Regions from separate parts of the Lederbergia sp. B243.17 genome, predicted to be linked through region 1. Evidence: predicted binding sites of a transcription regulator. Region 1 holds the regulator's gene; the other holds the start of a gene.

Region 1 (10,327 bases):
GACATATACAGGCAGGGGAAATCAAGAAGGGCGATGTACTGGCTGTCGCTCAAGTGGCGGGCATTATGGCCGCCAAGAAGACATGGGACATCATCCCAATGTGCCATCCCATTCCGCTCAAAGGGATCGACATCTCTTTTGAATGGGTGAAGGGTGACATGTCTTGGCGTCTTCTCATCCGCGGAGCCGTCAAGACGTTCGGCAAAACGGGCGTGGAGATGGAAGCCCTGACCGCTGTATCGGCAGCAGCCCTGACAGTGTACGACATGTGCAAGGCGATCGACAAAGGAATGGTCATTGGTCCAACATTTTTGATTGAAAAAACGGGCGGCTCGACCGGAAAAGATTATCAGCGCCAAATCTGACAGTCGGTTCTTTGCAGCAGGCAAGGAATCCTTTGGCTTTTTGGAGGAAAAATAAATGAATGACGAACAGACGAAAATCCCGCAGGCAACGGCGAAGCGGCTGCCGCTCTATTACCGGTTCTTGAAAAATCTGCATGCTTCTGGAAAGCAGCGTGTTTCGTCGGCAGAGCTGAGCGAAGCTGTTAAGGTCGACTCTGCAACGATCCGCCGGGATTTTTCCTATTTCGGAGCGCTTGGAAAAAAGGGCTATGGGTATAATGTAAACTATCTGCTCTCCTTTTTCCGGAAGACCCTCGATCAGGATGAAATCGCCAAAGTGGCATTGATCGGAGTCGGAAACCTGGGGACGGCATTTCTGAACTACAATTTCCAAAAGAACAACAGCACGAAGATTTCGATGGCTTTTGATGTCGATAAGGATAAGGTCGGAAAGAAGATCAGCGGGGTGCCGATTTTTGACCTGGACGATCTTGAGAAGGAACTGGTCCGGGAGGATGTCTCTGCTGTCATCCTGACCGTGCCGGCGAGTTCAGCGCAGCCGATTACCGACAGGCTGAGGAACACGAATGTAAAAGGAATTCTTAATTTCACGCCAGCGAGGCTGTCGGTGCCGCCATCGATTCGGGTGCACCACATTGATTTGGCAGTCGAACTGCAGTCGCTCATCTACTTCTTGAAAAACTATACGAATGAAGAGAGCGGCGACACGGAAAATTCACAGGATATATAAAAACTGCAGATAGCCAAAAGGCTTGTTTTCCGTTACACTATATCTATTAGAAGGAGGTGGGCGCAATGGGAGCAGGTGCAGGAAGCTTGATGATCATTGCATTTGTCGCAATATTGATTTTTGGCCCGAAAAAATTACCTGAGCTTGGCAAGGCTGCCGGCAATACGCTGCGTGAGTTTAAGAACGCAACAAAGGGCCTGGGTGAAGATGATGAGAAGGACAAAAAAGACGCCGGCCAATGATAGGATGAAACAACTATGAGTCAGAATGAAATGACGATTTTTGAACATATAGGCGAACTGCGAAAACGGCTGATCATCATAGTCGTTTTCTTCGTATTGGCAGTAATCGCCAGTTTCTTTTTTGCACAGCCGCTGATCCGCATCGTCCAGAATGCGGACATAGCAAGTGAGCTGACGATGAACGCATTTCGGGTAACCGATCCGTTCAAAGTTTATATGAAAATGGTATTTGTCATGGGAATCATTTTGACATCACCGGTTATTTTGTACCAGCTATGGTCATTCATTTCTCCCGGTCTGCTGGAAAAGGAGCGGAGGGCAACATTAGCCTATATCCCGTTTGCATTTCTCCTTTTTATCGCAGGGGTTGCCTTTTCATATTTTGTCCTGTTTCCGTTCGTCATCAAGTTTATGCTCGGTTTGTCCGGCAACATGGACATCCAAACGACGATTGGCATCAATGAATACTTCCAATTTTTGTTTCAAATTACACTTCCGTTCGGACTATTGTTCCAATTGCCTGTCGTCATGCTCTTCTTGACGAGGCTCGGAATCATCACACCGGACTTTTTGATCCGGACGCGCAAATACGCGTATTTCATTCTGCTGGTGATTGCAGCTTTCATTACGCCGCCTGATGTGGTCTCCCACATGATGGTGACGGTGCCGCTGCTCATCCTTTATGAAATCAGCATTGGTGTGGCGAAAGTCGGCTACCGGAAAGTGCTGGCTGCAGAAGAACAACGGAAACGTGAATCCAATCTAGAATAGAAACCGGCGTCCTGAAGAGGGGACGCTGTTTTTTTTGCGATAAATACAAGTAAACCAATCGGATTTTAAAAAACTTATTGTTTTTCCTATTGACGGAAGATTCTGCTTGGGGTAAGATGAGGTCACTCCCACACGGAGAGCATCAGCCAACTGAATACGAGTTTTCTTATCCAGAGAGGTGGAGGGACTGGCCCTTTGAAGCCTCGGCAGCAGACCTATTAGGTACTGTGCCAATTCCAGCAGGTATGAGCAATGCCTGAAAGATAAGAAGAGACCATTTTTTTATGGACCCAAACCTCTTCTTATTTTCAGAAGAGGTTTTTTTACACTTGGAGGGATGCGAATGGCAACTGAAAAGGCAAGTGTGCTGAAGGACATTATGGCCGCCTTGCAAAAGCTCGAATATGGATCACTTGTCATCACTGTGCACGAAGGGCAGATCACTCAGATTGAGACAACGGAGAAAAAGCGGTACCCGCTCAAGGCAAAGGAACGAAAATCATTGTAAATCACAAAAAATAAAGAGAGCCGATTAGACAACTAAAGGCATCTTCCCATCCTTATTAAAGGTGGTGAGATGTCTTTTTTTCATTCAAAGGAGGGAGAAGCCATGACCTACAAAGTAGGAATTCTGGATCAAAGCCCGGTATTCCCCGGAGATACAGGGGCGGACGCATTGCAGAAGACGACGAGGCTTGCGAGGAAGGCAGAGGAATGGGGGTACGACCGATTCTGGGTGGCAGAGCATCATCAGATGAAGGGGATTGCCGGCTCATCCCCCGAGGTGCTGATCGCCCATCTGCTCGCCCGCACGAGCACGATCAAAATCGGAGCAGGGGGAATCATGCTGCAGCACTACAGCCCTTATAAAGTAGCCGAGAATTTTCACGTCTTGGCGTCACTTGCCCCTGGCAGAGTGGATCTCGGAGTTGGGAAATCGCCAGGGGGATTCCCGCTATCCACCGAAGCACTGCGCGATGGCCAAGTCGGTGCAAGCTTTGAAGAGAAACTATCATTCTTAAAACAGCTTGTTGACCAAAATGTCGCAGAAGACCATCGGCTTGCGGGAATCCAGGCTTATCCACAGCCGACCGTTAAACCGGAAATCTTCCTGCTCGGAGGCAGTGCGTCCAGCGCCGAATTGGCGGCAAAGGAAAAGGTCAATCTCGTTTTTGCGAAGTTCCTTGCTGGCGGTGAGGATGTGCTGAAGGAAGCAGTCTCCGCGTATACCGCAGGCTACCCGGAAGGGAAAATCGTCGCTGCCGTTTCTGTGCTGGCAGCCTCGGACGGCAAGGAAGCGAAAAAAATTGCCGAGGAAAACAGGCTGTTCGCCATCAAACCCCGAAACAGTGCAAGATTGACCGTCCAATCTTATGAACAAGTGCTTGCCTATGGAGAACAGGCGAAGGAGCCGTTTGAGACGGAAAGCTTGGAAGCGGGAATGATTGCCGGATCGCCAGAGGAGGTGAAGGCAGAGCTGGACCGGCTGCACCACGCTTACGGTATCCATGAATTCATTCTTCACACACCGATTCGCAGAGAGGCGGAACGATACCGATCGTTTGAACTGTTACGGCCAGAACCGATAAGCAAGGAATCATTCTTAGAGGAAGAGGTGTTCATATGAAAAGCACAGTGGAGCATACCGTTTTGATCCGGGAAATGGCGATCGGTGAAAGGCAAGAGGTTCAGCGGATGCTTTTGGAGAGCTACTGGCAGTTCAAACGGATATTCGGCCCGGAGAAGTGGCCGGCGTATGCAAAAGAGCTCGTCCTGTCTGTCGGCCGCTCCGATGAGGGCCGCGTGTTTATCGCTGAGCAGGAGGGTCGGATTGTTGGAAGCATCCAGGTGTTCCCTTCGTCTGACATCGCCTATAGAGACTGGCCGCTCACAATCGACTCCCCGATCATCCGCTTCCTCGGCGTGCATCCGGATGCGCGGGGCGGGGGAGCCGCAAGAAAGCTCCTCACTGCAGCGGTACAACATGCAAAAGAGTGCGGTAAAAAGAGTATTTTTCTGCATACGACCGACACGATGGAAAAGGCTGTAAAACTATACGAAGCTTTCGGTTACCGGCGTGAGCCGTGCTATGACCTTGCCGGCGGTGACTATCCGATCAAATGTTATCGATACGACATTCAAAATAAGGGGGAAGAAAGATGAAATTGAAAAACCGTGTTGTTGGACTGTTGCTAGTTGCCGTATTAAGCGTGACGGGGGGCTGTGCCGCTGCCAAGAAGGAGACGTCGGCGGAAGGCAAAGAGACCGTTCTGAAAATCGCCGCTTCCTCCACGCCGCATGCGGAAATTCTGGAATTCATCGAGCTGGAGCTGGAAAAGGAAGGGATCAAGCTGGATGTGTCGATTGTGAGCGACGGCATTCAGATCAATCAGCAGACAGCAGATGGCCAACTGGATGTCAACTTCTTTCAGCATACGCCGTACTTGAACCAGGTGAATAAGGACAGCGGCCTGGATTTGGTTGAAGTAAAAGGCATTCATATTGAGCCGTTCGGCGTCTATTCAAAAGAAATCGACTCGATAGAAGACCTGTCCGAAGGAGCGAAAGTCTCATTGCCAAAGGATCCGGTGAACTTTTCCCGGGCTCTGGAACTGCTGGCTGCCCATAAAGTGATTGAACTAAAGGAAAAATCCGGGGATTATCTGCTCGGGGACATTGTAAAAAACGAGAAAAACATTGAATTTGTTCCCGTCGATTCAGCTGTACTCGTCCATTCCCTTGATGATGTGGAAGCGGCGGCGATCAATACGAATTATGCGTTAGAAGGCGGATTCAAACCGATGGAGGATGCATTGATCATCGAGGGGAATGAATCGCCATACGTTAATATTCTTGTCTCTCGGCCGGATAACAAGGACGACGAAGCGATCCAGAAGCTTGCTGCCGCACTGACGACTGAGAAGGTAAGGGAATTTATCCTGGAAAAATATGAGGGAGCCGTCGTTCCTGCTTTTTAAAACAGCAAGGAAAGAGAGAGGAGCAAGACCATTGAAAAAGTGGATGTTATCAATTTTGATATTAACATTGCTGGCACTGGGCGGCTGCTCGGATCGCGAAACGAAGGCAGATGACGAACCAATCAAGGTAGGGATCAGGAGCAACCAGCTGAGAATATGGAATTATTTGAAGGAGGAAGCTGCAAAAGAGGGGATTGACATTGAGGTCGTCAACTTTTCCTCGGCGGTTGATCCAAATCAGGTTCTGGCGGATGGGGATATTGATTTGAACGCCTTCCAGCATGTCGCCTATTTGGATACATTCAATGAAAGCACCGGATCTGAACTCGTTCCGATCGGCACGACCGTCATCGCCCCGCTCGGTCTGTATTCTTTTAAATACAAATCACTGGACGGTATCCCGGAAGGTGCGCAGATTGCCGTCCCGAATGACATGTCCAACTGGGGAAGGGCACTCCTTCTGTTGCAGGACGCAGGTTTTATCAAGGTTGTCGACGATTTTGACGGGTTTGGCGGAGAAGATAAAATTAAAGAAAACTTGAAGAACATCAAAATTGTACCTGTAGAGGGAGCGAGCGCCCCTCGAGTCATGGAAGATACGGCAGCGGCTGTCATCAATAATGGCACGGCGATGGAAGCAGACTTGCTGCTGAAGGATGCACTCATCCATGAAAACGAGACAGCCAAACCTTATATCAATATTATCGCTGCAAGAAAGGAAGACAAAGATAAGAAAAGACTGAAACAGGTCGTTGAGATTTATCAAATGGAAAAGACGGCGAAATTCATTGAGAAGGAATACAAGGGCAATTACTTGCCTACCTTCATCACCCTTGTGGAATTGAGCACATACAAGGACACGTATACGAAAAAGTAGGAGGAGAAGGACATGGCAAATGGAAAAAGGCAGATCAAGCTCGCTCTGTACTTGATCGGCTCAGGGATGCACGTCAGCTCTTGGTGCCATCCCGAGGCAAACCCGGCAGCGAGCATTGATATCAAAGAGCTGCAAACTTTAGCGCAAACCGCAGAAAAAGGCAAATTCGACCTGGCCTTTGTCGCCGACAGTCTCGCGATCAATCAGGAATCCCACCCGCAGATCCTGAACCGTTTCGATCCCGTCGTGCTCATTACGGCCCTGTCGGCCGCAACGGAAAAAATCGGACTGGGAGCCACGGCATCGACGACCTATAGCGAACCGTATGTGCTGGCCCGCCAATTTGCCTCGGCTGACCATATAAGCGGCGGCCGGATCGGCTGGAACGTCGTCACGACAGCGGATGCCACTGGGGAAACAGCGCAAAACTTCAGCAGGGAACAGCATTGGGAGCATGACCGCCGCTATGAGCGGGCAGAGGAATTCGTCGATGTCGTCAAAGGGCTTTGGGATTCGTGGGAGGACGACGCCTTCCCATATGACAAGGAAAGCGGCCGGTTTTTCGACCGAAAAAAGCTGCATGAACTGCATTTCCGAGGCGAGCATTTTCAAGTGAAGGGCCCGCTCAACATTGCCCGGTCGAAGCAAGGCCAGCCCGTCATTATCCAGGCAGGGGCTTCGGTTCCCGGCCAAAGACTTGCCGCACGCACGGCGGAGGTCGTCTTTACCCATTGGGACAACATCAACGAGGCAAAAGCCTTTTACCGCAAGCTCAAGTCACAACTCGGCGAAATCGGGAGAAAAGAGGAGGCGCTTCATATTCTCCATGGAATTTCCCCGATCATCGGCGAGACGGAGGAAGAAGCTTGCGCTAAATACGAAGAGCTGCAGAGGCTGATCGATCCCTATGAAAGCTTGAAGTTCGTCTCGGGCTATATGGGCAATGTGGACTTTTCCGGCTACTCCCTCGACACACCGGCCAAAGAGGTCGTATTTCCGGAAGTGAACAGCATCCAGAGCCAGTTCCTTGAAATGAAAGAAATCATCGATAAGGAAGAGCTGAAAGTCGGCGACCTGTACACCCGTTTCTTCGGCGCTGCAAGACGCGATGCCTTCGTCGGAACGGCAGAACAGGTCGCGGACGAAATGGAAAGATGGTTTGTCCAAAGGGCGGCAGACGGTTTCATGCTCCAGTTCCCGTTACTGCCGAGGGATCTGGACGACTTTGTCGACAAGGTCGTACCGATCTTGCAAAGCAGGGGCGTTTTCCGCACAGAGTATGAGGGGAGCACGCTCCGGGAGCATCTCGGTTTGCCATATCCGGCCAACCGGCATGAGAAAACCGCCGTTCGCAGTTGAACGGCGGTTTATTTTCTTCTTTTAAGGCGAAAATGGAGTCCGACCAGCTTCAGGCCGACACCAAAATCAATCGTGGCAAAGAAAGCGAGTGTATAGGTGATAAACGTCCAGCCGTTTGCCTGTACCTGAATGATGCCGAACACAGTGAAAATGGCACCAAGCAGCAGGTAAAAGAATCCAGTGAACAGCGGGGATACTCTCATTGGATGAGACCTCCCAGCCAAACGAACGCTTTCTCCGTTTTCTCGAGATATTCCTGAATCTTATCTGCCAGTAAAAGCTGTGATACAACAACGAGCGTATTCATCATCACATGGGCGATAATCGGTACGATGATCCGTTTCGTATGCACATAGAGAAAGGCAAACACGAAGCCCATGGCGGCATATAATAAGAAATTCTTGAACTCTTGATGGGCAGCGGAGAAAAGAGCGGCACTGATCAAAGCGGAAACCCAGAACGGGAATCGATTGTATAGCATGCCGAATATCGCTTTGCGGAAGACGATTTCCTCCAAAATTGGCCCGATGATTGATATGACAAGAATCAATAATGGAAAGCCTTTGGCTGCTTCAAGCAAATCCTGAGTATTTTCCGAGCCAGGCTCGATACCGATCTGCTGCTCAATCGAAATGGCAATCGCCTGAGCAATGAATGCAAGGAAAATACCTGCGATTCCCCAAAAGATGGACAGGCCAAGCGATTTTGGCTCAGAATGATCCAACTTTGTTACAGGCCCGCTTTTTTTCAGCATCAACAAAATGATGACAAGCCCGACGAGGAAGCTGAACACGGTCCAAATTCCGGGGGCGTAAAGTCTCATCGCATCCTCGCCAACTCCGAGCGGCCCCACCCCAATAGCAAATAGTATCGGCATGCCGATAAAAGCGGAAAGCTGCATCGCAATATACACGAGGACAACATAGATGTATTTTTTATTCATATATTAAAAAATCCCCTTTATGATCAGACATCAGACATTCTATATTTTACTAGCAAACGTAAGAGGAAACAAACAGGAAGGCTTTCACCCGGGATTTTGACGAAAGAGGGCGAAAAGATTTTTGGGCAAAAATGAGGCATGGCACTTGCAAATGGGAATGGAATTATTTAATATAATAATTGTGTTAGCACTCAACTGCAAAGAGTGCTAATAAGCCAACTACATAATCTATTCAAGGAGGTTGTTTCACTTGTTAAAACCATTAGGTGATCGCGTCATTATCGAGCTAGTCGAATCAGAAGAGAAAACAGCAAGCGGTATCGTGCTGCCGGATACAGCGAAGGAAAAGCCGCAGGAAGGCAAGATTGTTGCTGTCGGTACAGGCCGTGTTCTGGACAGCGGTGAACGTGTAGCACTAGAGGTGGCAGTGGGAGACAGCATCATTTTTTCTAAATATGCCGGCACAGAAGTGAAATACCAAGGAACTGAATATTTGATTCTGCGTGAATCTGATATACTTGCTGTTATCGGCAAATAATTATCATTTTTAAATTCTGAAGGAGGTTTTTTCCATGGCTAAAGACATTAAATTCGCTGAAGATGCACGCCGTGCTCTCTTGCGCGGGGTTGACCAATTGGCTGATGCCGTAAAAGTAACATTGGGACCAAAAGGACGCAATGTCGTTCTTGAAAAGAAATTCGGTTCACCGCTTATCACAAATGATGGCGTAACCATTGCAAAAGAAATCGAATTCGAAGATGCATTCGAAAACATGGGTGCAAAGCTTGTATCTGAAGTAGCGAGCAAAACAAATGACGTAGCAGGTGACGGTACAACAACTGCAACGGTCCTCGCTCAAGCGATGATCCGCGAAGGATTGAAAAACGTAACTGCAGGCGCAAACCCTGTCGGCATCCGCAAAGGTATCGAAAAAGCGGTAGCTGCAGCTGTTGAAGAATTGCATGCAATCTCCAAGCAAATCGAAGACAAAGAATCGATCGCTCAAGTTGCATCCATCTCTTCCGGTGACGAAGAAGTCGGCCAGCTGATTGCAGAAGCAATGGAGCGCGTAGGCAACGACGGCGTCATCACAATCGAAGAATCCAAAGGCTTCACAACTGAGCTTGACGTAGTAGAAGGTATGCAATTCGACCGTGGATATGCATCCCCTTATATGGTGACAGACTCTGACAAGATGGAAGCGGTACTGGACAACCCGTACATCTTGATCACAGACAAAAAAATCACCAACATCCAGGAAATCCTTCCTGTGCTTGAGCAAGTCGTTCAACAAGGCAAACCGCTATTGATGATCGCTGAAGACGTTGAAGGCGAAGCATTGGCGACATTGGTTGTGAACAAACTCCGCGGCACATTCAATGCAGTAGCTGTTAAAGCTCCTGGCTTTGGCGACCGCAGAAAAGCAATGCTTGAAGACATCGCGATCCTGACTGGCGGCGAAGTCATCACAGAAGAAATCGGCCTTGATCTGAAATCAGCAACAATCGATTCACTCGGCCGCGCAGCGAAAGTTGTTGTAACGAAAGAAAACACAACAATCGTTGAAGGAAACGGCGACTCTGCCAGCATTTCCGCACGCGTGAACCAAATCCGCGTTCAACTGGAAGAAACAACTTCCGAATTCGACAAAGAGAAGCTGCAGGAACGCCTTGCGAAATTGGCTGGCGGCGTAGCAGTCATCAAAGTCGGCGCAGCAACTGAAACAGAACTGAAAGAGCGCAAACTTCGCATCGAAGACGCTTTGAACGCAACTCGCGCAGCAGTTGAAGAAGGAATCGTATCCGGCGGCGGTACTGCCCTCGTGAACGTATTCAACCGCGTAACAGCAGTTGAAGCAGAAGGCGATGTAGCCACAGGCATCAAAATCGTCCTTCGTGCACTCGAAGAGCCAGTTCGCCAAATCGCACACAACGCCGGCCTTGAAGGTTCCGTTGTAGTTGAGCGCCTGAAAAAAGAAGAGCTCGGCATCGGCTTCAACGCCGCTACGAACGAATGGGTCAACATGATCGACGCTGGTATCGTCGACCCAACAAAAGTAAC
Region 2 (10,327 bases), on a different contig from region 1:
GAACATACAGATGTTGCAATCAGTGCAGGCAGAATCGCTTACGTGGGAAACGCTGACCATACGATTGGTAAAGAAACGGCCATAATTGATGCAGGCGGAAAATATCTCGTTCCCGGGCTGCTTGATGCCCATATGCACGTGGAGAGCACGATGCTGTCTGTGACTGAATTCGCGAAGGCTGCACTGCCAAAAGGGACGACGGGCATCTTCATGGATCCGCATGAAATCGCCAACGTATTTGGCATGGAGGGTGTGCGGCTTATGCATGAGGAAGGCCAGCAGCTTCCTTTGAAAGTGTTCACGACGATTCCATCCTGTGTTCCTGCCACCATCGACTTGGAAGATGCAGGCGCAGCACTCGGCGTCGTCGATATTCAAGAAGGATTGGCTTGGGACAACGTGGCCGGGCTTGGCGAAGTGATGAACTTTCCGGGAGTGGCCTATGGAGACCCGCTCATGCTTGGGGAAATCGAGGCAACATTGCGGGCGGACAAAGCGGTGACCGGTCATTTTCCAGCAGAAGATCCGCATATGATGCAGGCTTATATTGCAACCGGCGTTGATTCCGACCATGAAACCGTGACTCGTGAACAGGCATTGGAGAAGCTTCGTCTCGGCATGAACGTGATGATCCGAGAAGGGTCTGCCTGGCAAGATGTGAAGGAAGTCATTAAGGTTATTACAGAGGATAAAGTGGATACGAGCAATATCACCCTGGTCACAGACGATGCATACCCGCAGACGATCATTGAAGACGGCCATATGAACCATGTTGTCAACCGGGCGATCGCAGAAGGGGTCGATCCCGTTACGGCGATCCAGCTCGCAACGATTAATACAGCCAGATACTATAACTTGGATCGTGACCTCGGCTCGCTTGCACCAGGGAAGGCAGCGGACATTCTGCTTGTTGAGAGCCTGCAGGATATCACACCAGTGACGGTCATAGCAGATGGACAGGTTGTATATGAAAATGGCGGGCTTGCCATCGACTTCCCGGCATTCCAGTACCCGCCGCATATTCTGGATTCAATCAACCTGAAGTCGGAGCTGACTCCGGCGGACTTCGCGTTTAAGTCGAAAAGGACGGGCGGCCAGACGGAAGTGAACGTTATCGACGTGATTGAAAACAGTGCGAGAACGGCGAAAATGACAGCAACACTGGATGTGCACGACAATGTCATCCAGCCATCGATCGAGAAAGATATTTTGCAGCTGGCCTGTATTGAAAGGCATAAAGGATCGGGACAGATTTCGCTTGCCTTCGCACACGGCTTCGGGCTGAAAGAAGGTGCGGTCGCCTCGACCGTTGCCCATGACAGCCACAACCTGCTCGTAATGGGTGCAAACCCTGCGGATATGGCATTCGCTGCCAACGAGCTGGCGAAGATTGGCGGGGGCATGATCGCTGTCAAGGATGGAGAGGTCCTGGCCGCGGTGCCGATGAAAATCGCCGGCCTGATGTCGGACAAGCCTCTTCAGGCGGTCGTGGAAGAAGTGCAGCAGCTCGAAAAGGCATGGCAGGAGCTCGGCTGTTCCTTGAACGCACCATTTATGACCTTCTCGCTAATTGCACTTCCGGTCATCCCCGAGATCCGCATCTCAAACCGGGGACTTGTGGATGTTACTCAGTTTAAACTGATTGAAATTGAAGTTTGATAGATGACAGGGGACGCCAGGGTGCGTCCCCTGTTTTTATTGCATGTTACAAAACATCCAATGATCCTGCTGCGCTGTTTGATGTTCTGTCCAATGACTTTCAATCCCTCCCCTGTATAATAGTCCATAAAAACACCGTTAAAATGATTGCGCTTACAATGTAACCGGCCAGTATGCAAAGGGGGATGAGGAATGCAAAAGCAGAAGCTGTTGATCAATGGGGAAAGATTGAAACAGGAGCTTGAGAGATTTGCAGACTTTGGCAGGACGGAAAATAACGGAGTGACGCGGCTTGCCCTGTCGGAAGAGGATATTGCAGTTCGCAAACACTTTGCTTCATGCTGTGAAGAGCTCGGGATGAAGGTTGCCGTTGATGATATGGGCTGCATGTATGCCACCTTGCCTGGAAAGGAGGACGGACCGCCGATCGTCATGGGCTCTCATCTCGATTCCGTAAAAAAGGGCGGCCGTTTTGACGGTGTTCTTGGTGTGGTAGCCGGTCTTGAAGTCGTGAGGACACTCGTGGATCACAATATCACCCCGCGGGTTCCGGTCACTGTTGTAAACATCACGAATGAGGAGGGGGCAAGGTTTGAACCCTCGATGATGGCTTCAGGCGTCCTGTCGGGAAAGTTTGGAAAGACAGAGATGCTGCAAAAGCGCGATCCGGACGGAACCACTTTCGAAGAAGCATTACAGGCGAGCGGCTTCGCCGGTGATCCGGCCAACCGGCTGAAAAAGGCGGAGGCTTTCCTTGAACTCCATATTGAACAAGGACCAGTCCTCGAGCAAGAGACAATTTCAATCGGTGTTGTGGAGTGCGTAGTCGGCATGGTCTGCTATGAAATCGAGGTGATCGGTGAATCAAACCATGCCGGCACAACCCCGATGCCGATGAGGAAGGATGCCCTGTTCAAGGTCAATGATCTGCTGAATGAAATCCGAAGCAAACTGGACGCGCTCGATTCTGACCTTGTCTATACGGCGGGGAGGTTGAATGTCTACCCGAATATTCATACCGTCATTCCAAACCGTGTCGTCTTCTCACTGGAGGCGCGGCATAAAGATATGGACGTCATCCAAGCCGTCGAAGAAGTGATCCGGGGGCTGGGGGAAGCGGGAGGAGACGGAGTCACAATCCAGGCGAAAAAATTATGGGGCCGGGATACCGTCTGGTTTTCACCAGAGCTTTGCGGACTATACGAGGAATCCGCAGAGTCGCTCGGCTACTCTCACCGCCGGATGGTAAGCGGCGCCGGGCATGATGCCCAATTCCTGGCAAGCTATCTTCCGGCTGTGATGCTCTTTGTGCCAAGCATCGGCGGCAAAAGCCATTGCGAGGAAGAGTACACCCCATGGGAGGATTGCGAAAGGGGAGTCAACGTACTGCTGGACACCGTCATGTCCTTGCTGGCTAAAGAATAGGTCCACCCTTGCCGTCGTATAATCAAATACCGCCTGGCTCAAAAAGAGCCAGGCGGTTTGTTATTCCCCGTCTTCAACAGTTTGCAGTTCCACCAGTATGACAGTCATTACAACCGCAACAATCATGATTGATAAAATCGGCAAAAACATGCGTATCATCTCCTACCATGTAATAAAGCCTTTGGAACCCGGAGGGCTGTGCTGGATCATGTGGCTCAGCGGGAACGCGTACGCCATAAGAATCAAGGCAACGGCAACTGCAATCCAGATCCACCAATTCTCCAGGAATTTCGGTGTGGCGGAAGCATCGCTCACCCCAATTGGAAATTCTTCAAACTCTTCTTCTGTCTTTGCATGAGGAGCAACGAACGCCAAGCTGCAGACGATGTAGATAAGCAGCATCGCAGATAAAAACAGGATCATGCCGCCGGCCGCCATAGTGACATGGTTGGACAGGATGCCGTCGAACCATTCCAATGCGGCTGAATTGCCATTGTAGCCCGAATACGCTGTTCTTCTTGGTGCACCGAGCAGGCCGAGAATATGCTGTGCTGTCGACATAAGCAGCATGCCGACGGACCAGGTGATGATCTGGATGAACGCCAACTTTTGCAGGGATTTCGTAAATGTCCGGCCCGTCAAATAAGGGATGAGCCAGAATGAAACGCCCATGAACGTCATGGCAACAGGGGTTCCGACCGTGATATGGAAGTGGCCGACAACCCAAAGCGTATTGTGGATGAGCTCATTCAATTGGAAGCTGGCATTGATGATACCGCCGGCTCCGCCCGGGATGAAAAAGGCCATTGCAATAAAAATGGAGGTGAAACGGACATCCTTCCATGGCAGTTTCGTGAACCAGCCGAACAGCCCAGTGCCGCCTTTTTTCCTCCCGGAGATTTCAAACGTTGCGAACATCGAGAAGGCTGTCATCAAGGACGGAATGATGACCATGAACGTTAAGACAACCTGCAGGAACTTCCAGAAGCTTGAAATCCCAGGCTCAGTCAGCTGGTGATGGAAGCCGACCGGAATTGAGAACAAGATGAACAGAACAAAGGAAAAACGGGCCAATGAATCGCTGAACACTTTCGTTCCGAGGATTTTTGGCACGACCACATACCAAACCATATAGGCCGGCAGCAGCCAGAAATAGACGAGCGGATGGCCAAAATACCAGAAGAGGGAACGGCTCAGCTCTACATTGATTGTATCCACCCATCCGAATGCCCATGGGATGTACTGGAACACTACAGTGGCCACAACACCGAGACAGGCAATGATCCAAAGAATAATCGTTGAAATCGTCATAAAGGCGAACAATGGGCTCAATTCACCTTTATGCGCTTTTTTCCAGACCATATAATGGCCGACAAGCGCAAAGCTGCTGATCCATGTACCGACTACAAACAACGCTAGCCCGACATAATACCAGCCGCTTGCTTTTAGTGGTGCATAAAAGGTATACATGACTGATGCCTTGCCAGCAATAATCATTGCTGTAGCCAATACTGTACCTGCCAATGTGACGAGGAAGCCGATCCAAGAGAACAGCCATACTTTCGGCCCGAAGCTTCCGAGTGTCTTGCTCATGCCGGAAATGAAAAAGGCAAAGATGAAAAAAGTTGTGAAAATGAGTGCAAGCAAGACGCCATGCGCTGTCAGGATCTGATAATAATCAAGCCAGGCGGGCAGCTGCAACGCATCATTTCGAATAAAAACTTGCAGCAATCCGCAGAACGTACCGATCAGGAACGCCGTATAAGCGACCCCGACATTCCATAACGCCAGATTGCGATCACGTTTACCGATCATGGTTCATACACCTCAATCTCTGTTTGCATAAAATGGTGGCCAGTGCCGCAATATTCATTGCAAATCACCATATACTTTCCGGGTTTAGAGAACGTGTAGCTTTTCGCTGTTACCCGGCCGGGCACGACCATCATGTTGACTTTCGTATCGTGAATGGTAAAACTGTGGACGACATCGCGGCTAGTTAATGTAAAAATAATTTCTTTTCCGGCCGGAACTTTAATATTTGCCGGTTTGTAGCCAAACGCTTCTGCGACCATTACCACCTCATATGTGTTTTTATCAAGCTGCCTTACCCCTGGTTCGTCAAAGGGAGCAGTCTCATCAAGTTTTTCAGGATCAACCGTGTCCATCCCGCCGGCAGGGGTATGTCCCTGCGCAAAGGCTGTAACGCCAACAATGCTTAGAAAAATAACTAATGATAAAATACCGAATGTCAGCCAAATCTTTTCATATTTATGAAGATGCATTTTCTCCACCCCGCTTTCTTTATCTTGCTACGTACATACCGTAAACACTGAACCACATGGCAGCGATTAAAACCCCGACCGCGAGCACACTAATGAAGGTACCCTTCAAATTCGGCTCCCCGGAACCTTTCGACTTCTTGCCCATCTCGCAACCTCCCACTTTATTATGTAAAAAGCGTACATCTTTGGACATGCCGCTTACTGTGATAAATGTCACAATCGGCTGGTAGATTCCTATGCTTTCAAAAAATAGACAAAAAGAGCAGGAGGGAAGGGGAGCGGGCAAAAAAAAATCACCCGGCCATGGGTGATTTTTGCGGATCTATTAATCAATTCTGCATATATGGACAGGACAATTCTCACAGTGGATCTCATCCTTAAGATATTGAACATTATGGACGGAGATTTTGCCCCCGCTAATGGAAAGAATGCTTTCTTTTTTCAGTTCGCCAAGCAGGCGGTTTACAACTTCACGGCTCATCCCGCAAAAATTGGCAAGCTCCTGGTTTGTGAAGGCCATGTCGATTAGGATGCCGTCCTCTTTTTTAACGCCATAGCTGTTGGTAAGGCGGATGAGGGTGGAGTATAAGGCGCCTTTTTTCCCGTGCAGCACGAGGTCGCGGAATTTGGATTGGGTTTTTTGCTGGTACTCTCCCATCTGCTTCAAAAATTCGATATTCAGCTTGGGGTTCTCCAATAGCCCTTTTTCCAGGTCTTCTTTCCTGATCTTCGCACAGCTGCCGCTCTCCAGCACTTTTGCATGGACAGCATACTTCTGCGGAGTGCAATACAGCGTGAGCTCGCTGATAAAATCATTTTTTCCGCAGATCCGATAGGTGATTTCCCGGCCATCCGGTGTCAGCCGGCTGATCCGTACCTTGCCTGAATAAAGGAAATAGACGGTGTCCGCCAGATCCCCTTCCTGGAAAAGAAAGCTGTCTTTCTCGAATTCCTTGTCAATATGGTCAATTGTCAGCAATTCGTTCAATCTGCATCCCTCTTCCTCAAACATTTGCTTCCAGTATTATAACATTCGAATGTGCCCATAACAGCTGTTTTTTCAAAAGGAAGAGCCGCCCCGAATCGAGAGCGGCCCTCCGATTAATTGATCGGGATTCTCCATTCTTTTTCAAGCGGTTCATAGCGTGTTTCTGACAGCAGGCGCAATGTCAGTTTTTCTGGTGCTTTCTCGAGTCCGTAGACGGTCAGCAGCGTTGTCGTCTCCTGGCGTCCGTCCTTGTCGGGGTGTGTGCGTCCTCCGCTTCGGTATGTTTCGTACGCCTTTCCTGTACTGTCGACAAGCACCCATGACACCATTTCTGGAGCAAGCAACGTTTTGCTTCCTTCCATTTCAATCTGGAACGTTTTCTCTGCTCCGATCGGCATCAGGGATTTTTTCAAATGCAGCCGAGTATCCATCTCAGCTGCTGTGATGGTCATCTCATTTCCTTCATATTTGAATGTTAATGGCTGCTTGCCCAACTTTTTCGGCTCAAAGGTGATGGAAAAGTCAGCTGGTACGGTCTTGATCACCCCATCCAGAACGAATTGGAGCTTCCGCTCACCTCTTTGAGGGATAAATGATTCATTCCATGCAGTTTGGCCGAGCGCACCTAGACGATCACCAGTACCTTGGATCAGGCCATCGTCGGAGGAAGGGGCACCGATATAATTGGAGTGGCGGTAGACTGTTAGGCCCTTCTCATCTTCGATATGATATTGAATCTCTGTACCAGGGGTTGAGAATGGCTCTACGACCTCTTTTCCGTATTTGGCTTCCAGGCTTTCCGTTTTTTTCTCCACTTCACGAAGCAGGTTCTTGGAAAAACCTGTTTCATAGAAGATTTCACTTGAAGACGGGGCGAAGCGCGCTTCTTTCATTTTGATTACGATCCCGTTTGCTTCATGGGTGAAGCCGCTTAAGTCATGAGCCTTTGTTGCTTGCAGCGTCTCCTTCATATCAAGAGGGATTTCAAGCTTCCAGCTGCCCTTTTTTCCCGCGAGCTCCGTCAAGTCAAAGCCGACCGTGATTGTATCGGTCAATGTTTGGTCACGGAGCGAGAATTCAATCGTTCCGTAACCATCCTGCCGTCCCCAGCTTAGTCCGGATCTTTCAATCTCCTTGCCCTGCTCATCCAAAAGATAAAGCTTGTTGAAGTCCTCCCCAATCTCCAGTTCGTGGTCCTTCCGCTTGCCCCTCGCATCGAGCAACTGATAGGAGAGAGCGATTCTTGATGAATCGGCAACGACATCTTCCACCTTGAAGGTCAGGCCCTGATCGGTGACCGACTGATCGATTCGTTTGGCGAACCCTTCTTCTACCGCAATCTGTATCCCTTCGTCTACATTGACAGAAGAGAAGAACCCGCCGATCCATTGGGCGAATGCCGGGTTGAAAGCACTCATGATTCCGGCCGCTAGGAACAATCCAGCCGCCGCAACCGCTGTCCTTTTCAAAAATAGTAAGCGGGAACGCTGTTTTTTTCGCGGATAGGGATCGAGTCCTGCAAGGATGCCATCGGCAAAATCGTCAGGCAAAGCAGGTGCCTGTAAAGTGTCTTTCATGAATTCATCTTCCTGCCCGAATGCTTCAAGGATGAGGCGGCAGGATGCACAGTGCTCAATATGCAATGCCAACTCGTCCCTTTCCTCAGTGAGCAATCCGTCATAGAAGCGGGAGAGCTTATCGGCCGTTGGACATGTCATAAAAATACCCTCCTTCGCGTTTCACTTGGCTGCGCATTTTCTTTTTCGCCCGGTGCAGTTTATTTCGCACCGTCGAGAGCGGGATGTCCAGCAGCGTCCCAATCTCTTCATAGCTCAGTTCATTCGCATAGCGCAGCAGAATGATCATCCGTTCATCCTCGGGAAGCATGGAAATCAGTTTTTCCAATTGGCGGCTTTTTTCCTTTTTTAAAAAAATGACTTCCGGTCCGTCTTTGTTTTCCATCAGATCCTCGGTCACTTCGATTTGCGACATTTTAAACCGTTTCTTCCGGAATTCATCAAGGCAGTGGTTGATTGCGACCCGGTACATCCAGCTTGAGAATGAACCTTGGCGGTCATATTTGTCGAGCTGGCTGTATACTTTGATAAAGGCCTCCTGGACGAGATCCTGGGCATCTTGGGGATGCCTTGTCATCCGGAGAACGGTGGCGTACAGCGGATTTTTGTATTTATTGATAATGAGACCGAATGCCTGTTTATTGCCTGAAAGAATTTCTTCGACCCATTGGATTTCCTCTTGCATACCGGCCTCCTGTTTTTCCTGAACATGCGCATGTTCGTTTTCTCTTCATCCAGTATAACGGGTTTACTAGGAGAAAAATTTCAATTCTTTTGCAGAAGTCCATAAGAATCTGGAAACCGTCGCTAGTCAGGTGGGTCTCAGTATGAATAAAGGGAAGAGGAGGGATCATGTGGAAGTCTCACAACGCCTAACCTCTCTTTCGGGCATCATGCTCAAAGGGATCGCCTTGTAAATGAAATTTTGGTTACTGATTGTTCGTTATTATGCTAAAACGGTTTAATAGTGTTTAAAAAGGGAGCTTATTTATAGGCTCTTTTTTTCCGTTCGGTTTCAGCGCATAGCTCTTCGAATTTTCGAGGATGGCCGGACAGGCAATGCCCTTTTTATTCATCCAGCAATATTTCGGCAATAACTTTCCGGTAGAATAATAGATAGAAAAGATGAAAGCGGGGAAACGGCTATGGACCGGACGGTTTTGATCATAGAGGACGAGGACTCGATTCGCGAGATTCTCTCCTATTCGTTGCGGAAGGAGGGATACCGGGTGCTTTGTGCAGAGACGGGGAAGGATGGGCTGCGTTTGGCGGCCGGAACAGATCCGGACGTTGTCATTCTCGACTTGATGCTCCCCGATGCGAGCGGCTTTGATCTATGCAGGCAAATGAAGGAGTCAGGGAGTTCCCCCGTCATGATGCTGACGGCAAGGGATGATATTGTCGACAAGGTTTTGGGCTTTGAGCTTGGAGCAGATGATTACATGACAAAGCCGTTTGATATAAGAGAGGTAAATGCCCGGTTGAAAGCACTGCTCCGCCGTTCTGGGCAAAGCGCGTCTGTCTCAATTTCTCTCGGCGAGGGCATCCGGATCGAGCCTCGTTCTCATTCAGTCTATAAAGGGGATGAAGCCCTTTCTCTCAAGCCGAAGGAGTATGAGCTGCTGCTCTTGTTCGCCCAGAATCCCGGCCGTGTTTTTTCCCGTGAGGAAATCCTTGATACCGTGTGGGACTTTGATTATGAAGGAGATGTAAGGACGGTCGATGTCCATGTCCAACGGATTCGGAAAAAGCTTGGGAGTTCGGATTCAATTGAAACGGTGTTTGGCGTCGGCTATAAGCTGGGGAGAAGGCAAGTATGAAACTGAAAATCCGAAAGAAGTTTTTCCTTAGCTATCTCCTGTTATTTGTCTGTGCGGCATTGATTATCCACCAATTTATGAAAATATCATTGGAGGCGAATAGCCAGGCGCAGATTGAGGCGGAAATGACAAAGCTGCAGCATACAACAAGGGAGCATATCAAACAGTTTTCCAAGCTTAAAGAATCAAATGATCATTTATTTGCAGATTATGGAATAGACATCGCCCGTGACTTAAGCAGGCTGCAGAATCTCGGCGTTGCCCTCTACGGAACGGACGGCCGTTTTTTATATGAGGAGCTGCCGATTGAGCAAACTCGTCTCTTGGAGAATCAACAGTTCCAAAAGAATCTGGGCAGCAGCGATGCGCCTGAACTGTCTGCCGCTTTTGATAACAAGTCGGCTTTGTCCCTGCAGAAAAATGATCATGGGATTTTTGTTTACTTTGCCTATCCTCTATATATAGACGAGGAGTTTTACGGGGTGGTACGGTTTACTGGAGACTACACAGCCTTATTTCAGCAAAATGACCGGATCCTTCAGTCCTTCTCATTGTTCGCCGTCTGTCTGTTGA

Evidence for each region. The regulator Rex, encoded in region 1, represses fermentation and respiration genes when NADH is low (regulators of the CRP and FNR family bind a similar motif). The targets are predictions, from matches to a motif close to TTGTGAAATATTTCACAA.
Region 2: the regulator Rex is predicted to act here: its motif matches at 5,571-5,588, upstream of AC0TWI_RS16965 (cytochrome C oxidase subunit II).

What each region holds. Positions count from the first base shown of each region.
Region 1 is NZ_JBWBKF010000072.1:2,348-12,674, forward strand. It holds gene moaC (cyclic pyranopterin monophosphate synthase MoaC) at 1-365, shown strand, start outside; gene AC0TWI_RS13195 (redox-sensing transcriptional repressor Rex) at 421-1,095, shown strand; gene AC0TWI_RS13200 (twin-arginine translocase TatA/TatE family subunit) at 1,161-1,337, shown strand; gene tatC (twin-arginine translocase subunit TatC) at 1,353-2,108, shown strand; SAM riboswitch class I at 2,272-2,378, shown strand; gene AC0TWI_RS13210 (YezD family protein) at 2,452-2,616, shown strand; gene AC0TWI_RS13215 (LLM class flavin-dependent oxidoreductase) at 2,719-3,735, shown strand; gene AC0TWI_RS13220 (GNAT family N-acetyltransferase) at 3,732-4,271, shown strand; gene AC0TWI_RS13225 (MetQ/NlpA family ABC transporter substrate-binding protein) at 4,274-5,086, shown strand; gene AC0TWI_RS13230 (MetQ/NlpA family ABC transporter substrate-binding protein) at 5,118-5,963, shown strand; gene AC0TWI_RS13235 (LLM class flavin-dependent oxidoreductase) at 5,976-7,322, shown strand; gene AC0TWI_RS13240 (DUF4305 domain-containing protein) at 7,331-7,525, opposite strand; gene AC0TWI_RS13245 (CPBP family intramembrane glutamic endopeptidase) at 7,522-8,265, opposite strand; gene groES (co-chaperone GroES) at 8,516-8,803, shown strand; gene groL (chaperonin GroEL) at 8,838-10,327, shown strand, end outside.
Region 2 is NZ_JBWBKF010000085.1:75,100-85,426, reverse strand. It holds gene ade (adenine deaminase) at 1-1,659, shown strand, start outside; gene AC0TWI_RS16980 (allantoate amidohydrolase) at 1,852-3,084, shown strand; gene AC0TWI_RS16975 (b(o/a)3-type cytochrome-c oxidase subunit 1) at 3,247-4,899, opposite strand; gene AC0TWI_RS16970 (cytochrome c oxidase subunit II) at 4,896-5,369, opposite strand; gene AC0TWI_RS16965 (cytochrome C oxidase subunit II) at 5,389-5,514, opposite strand; gene AC0TWI_RS16960 (Crp/Fnr family transcriptional regulator) at 5,695-6,381, opposite strand; gene AC0TWI_RS16955 (DUF4179 domain-containing protein) at 6,471-8,075, opposite strand; gene AC0TWI_RS16950 (RNA polymerase sigma factor) at 8,053-8,619, opposite strand; gene AC0TWI_RS16945 (response regulator transcription factor) at 9,080-9,754, shown strand; gene AC0TWI_RS16940 (sensor histidine kinase) at 9,751-10,327, shown strand, end outside.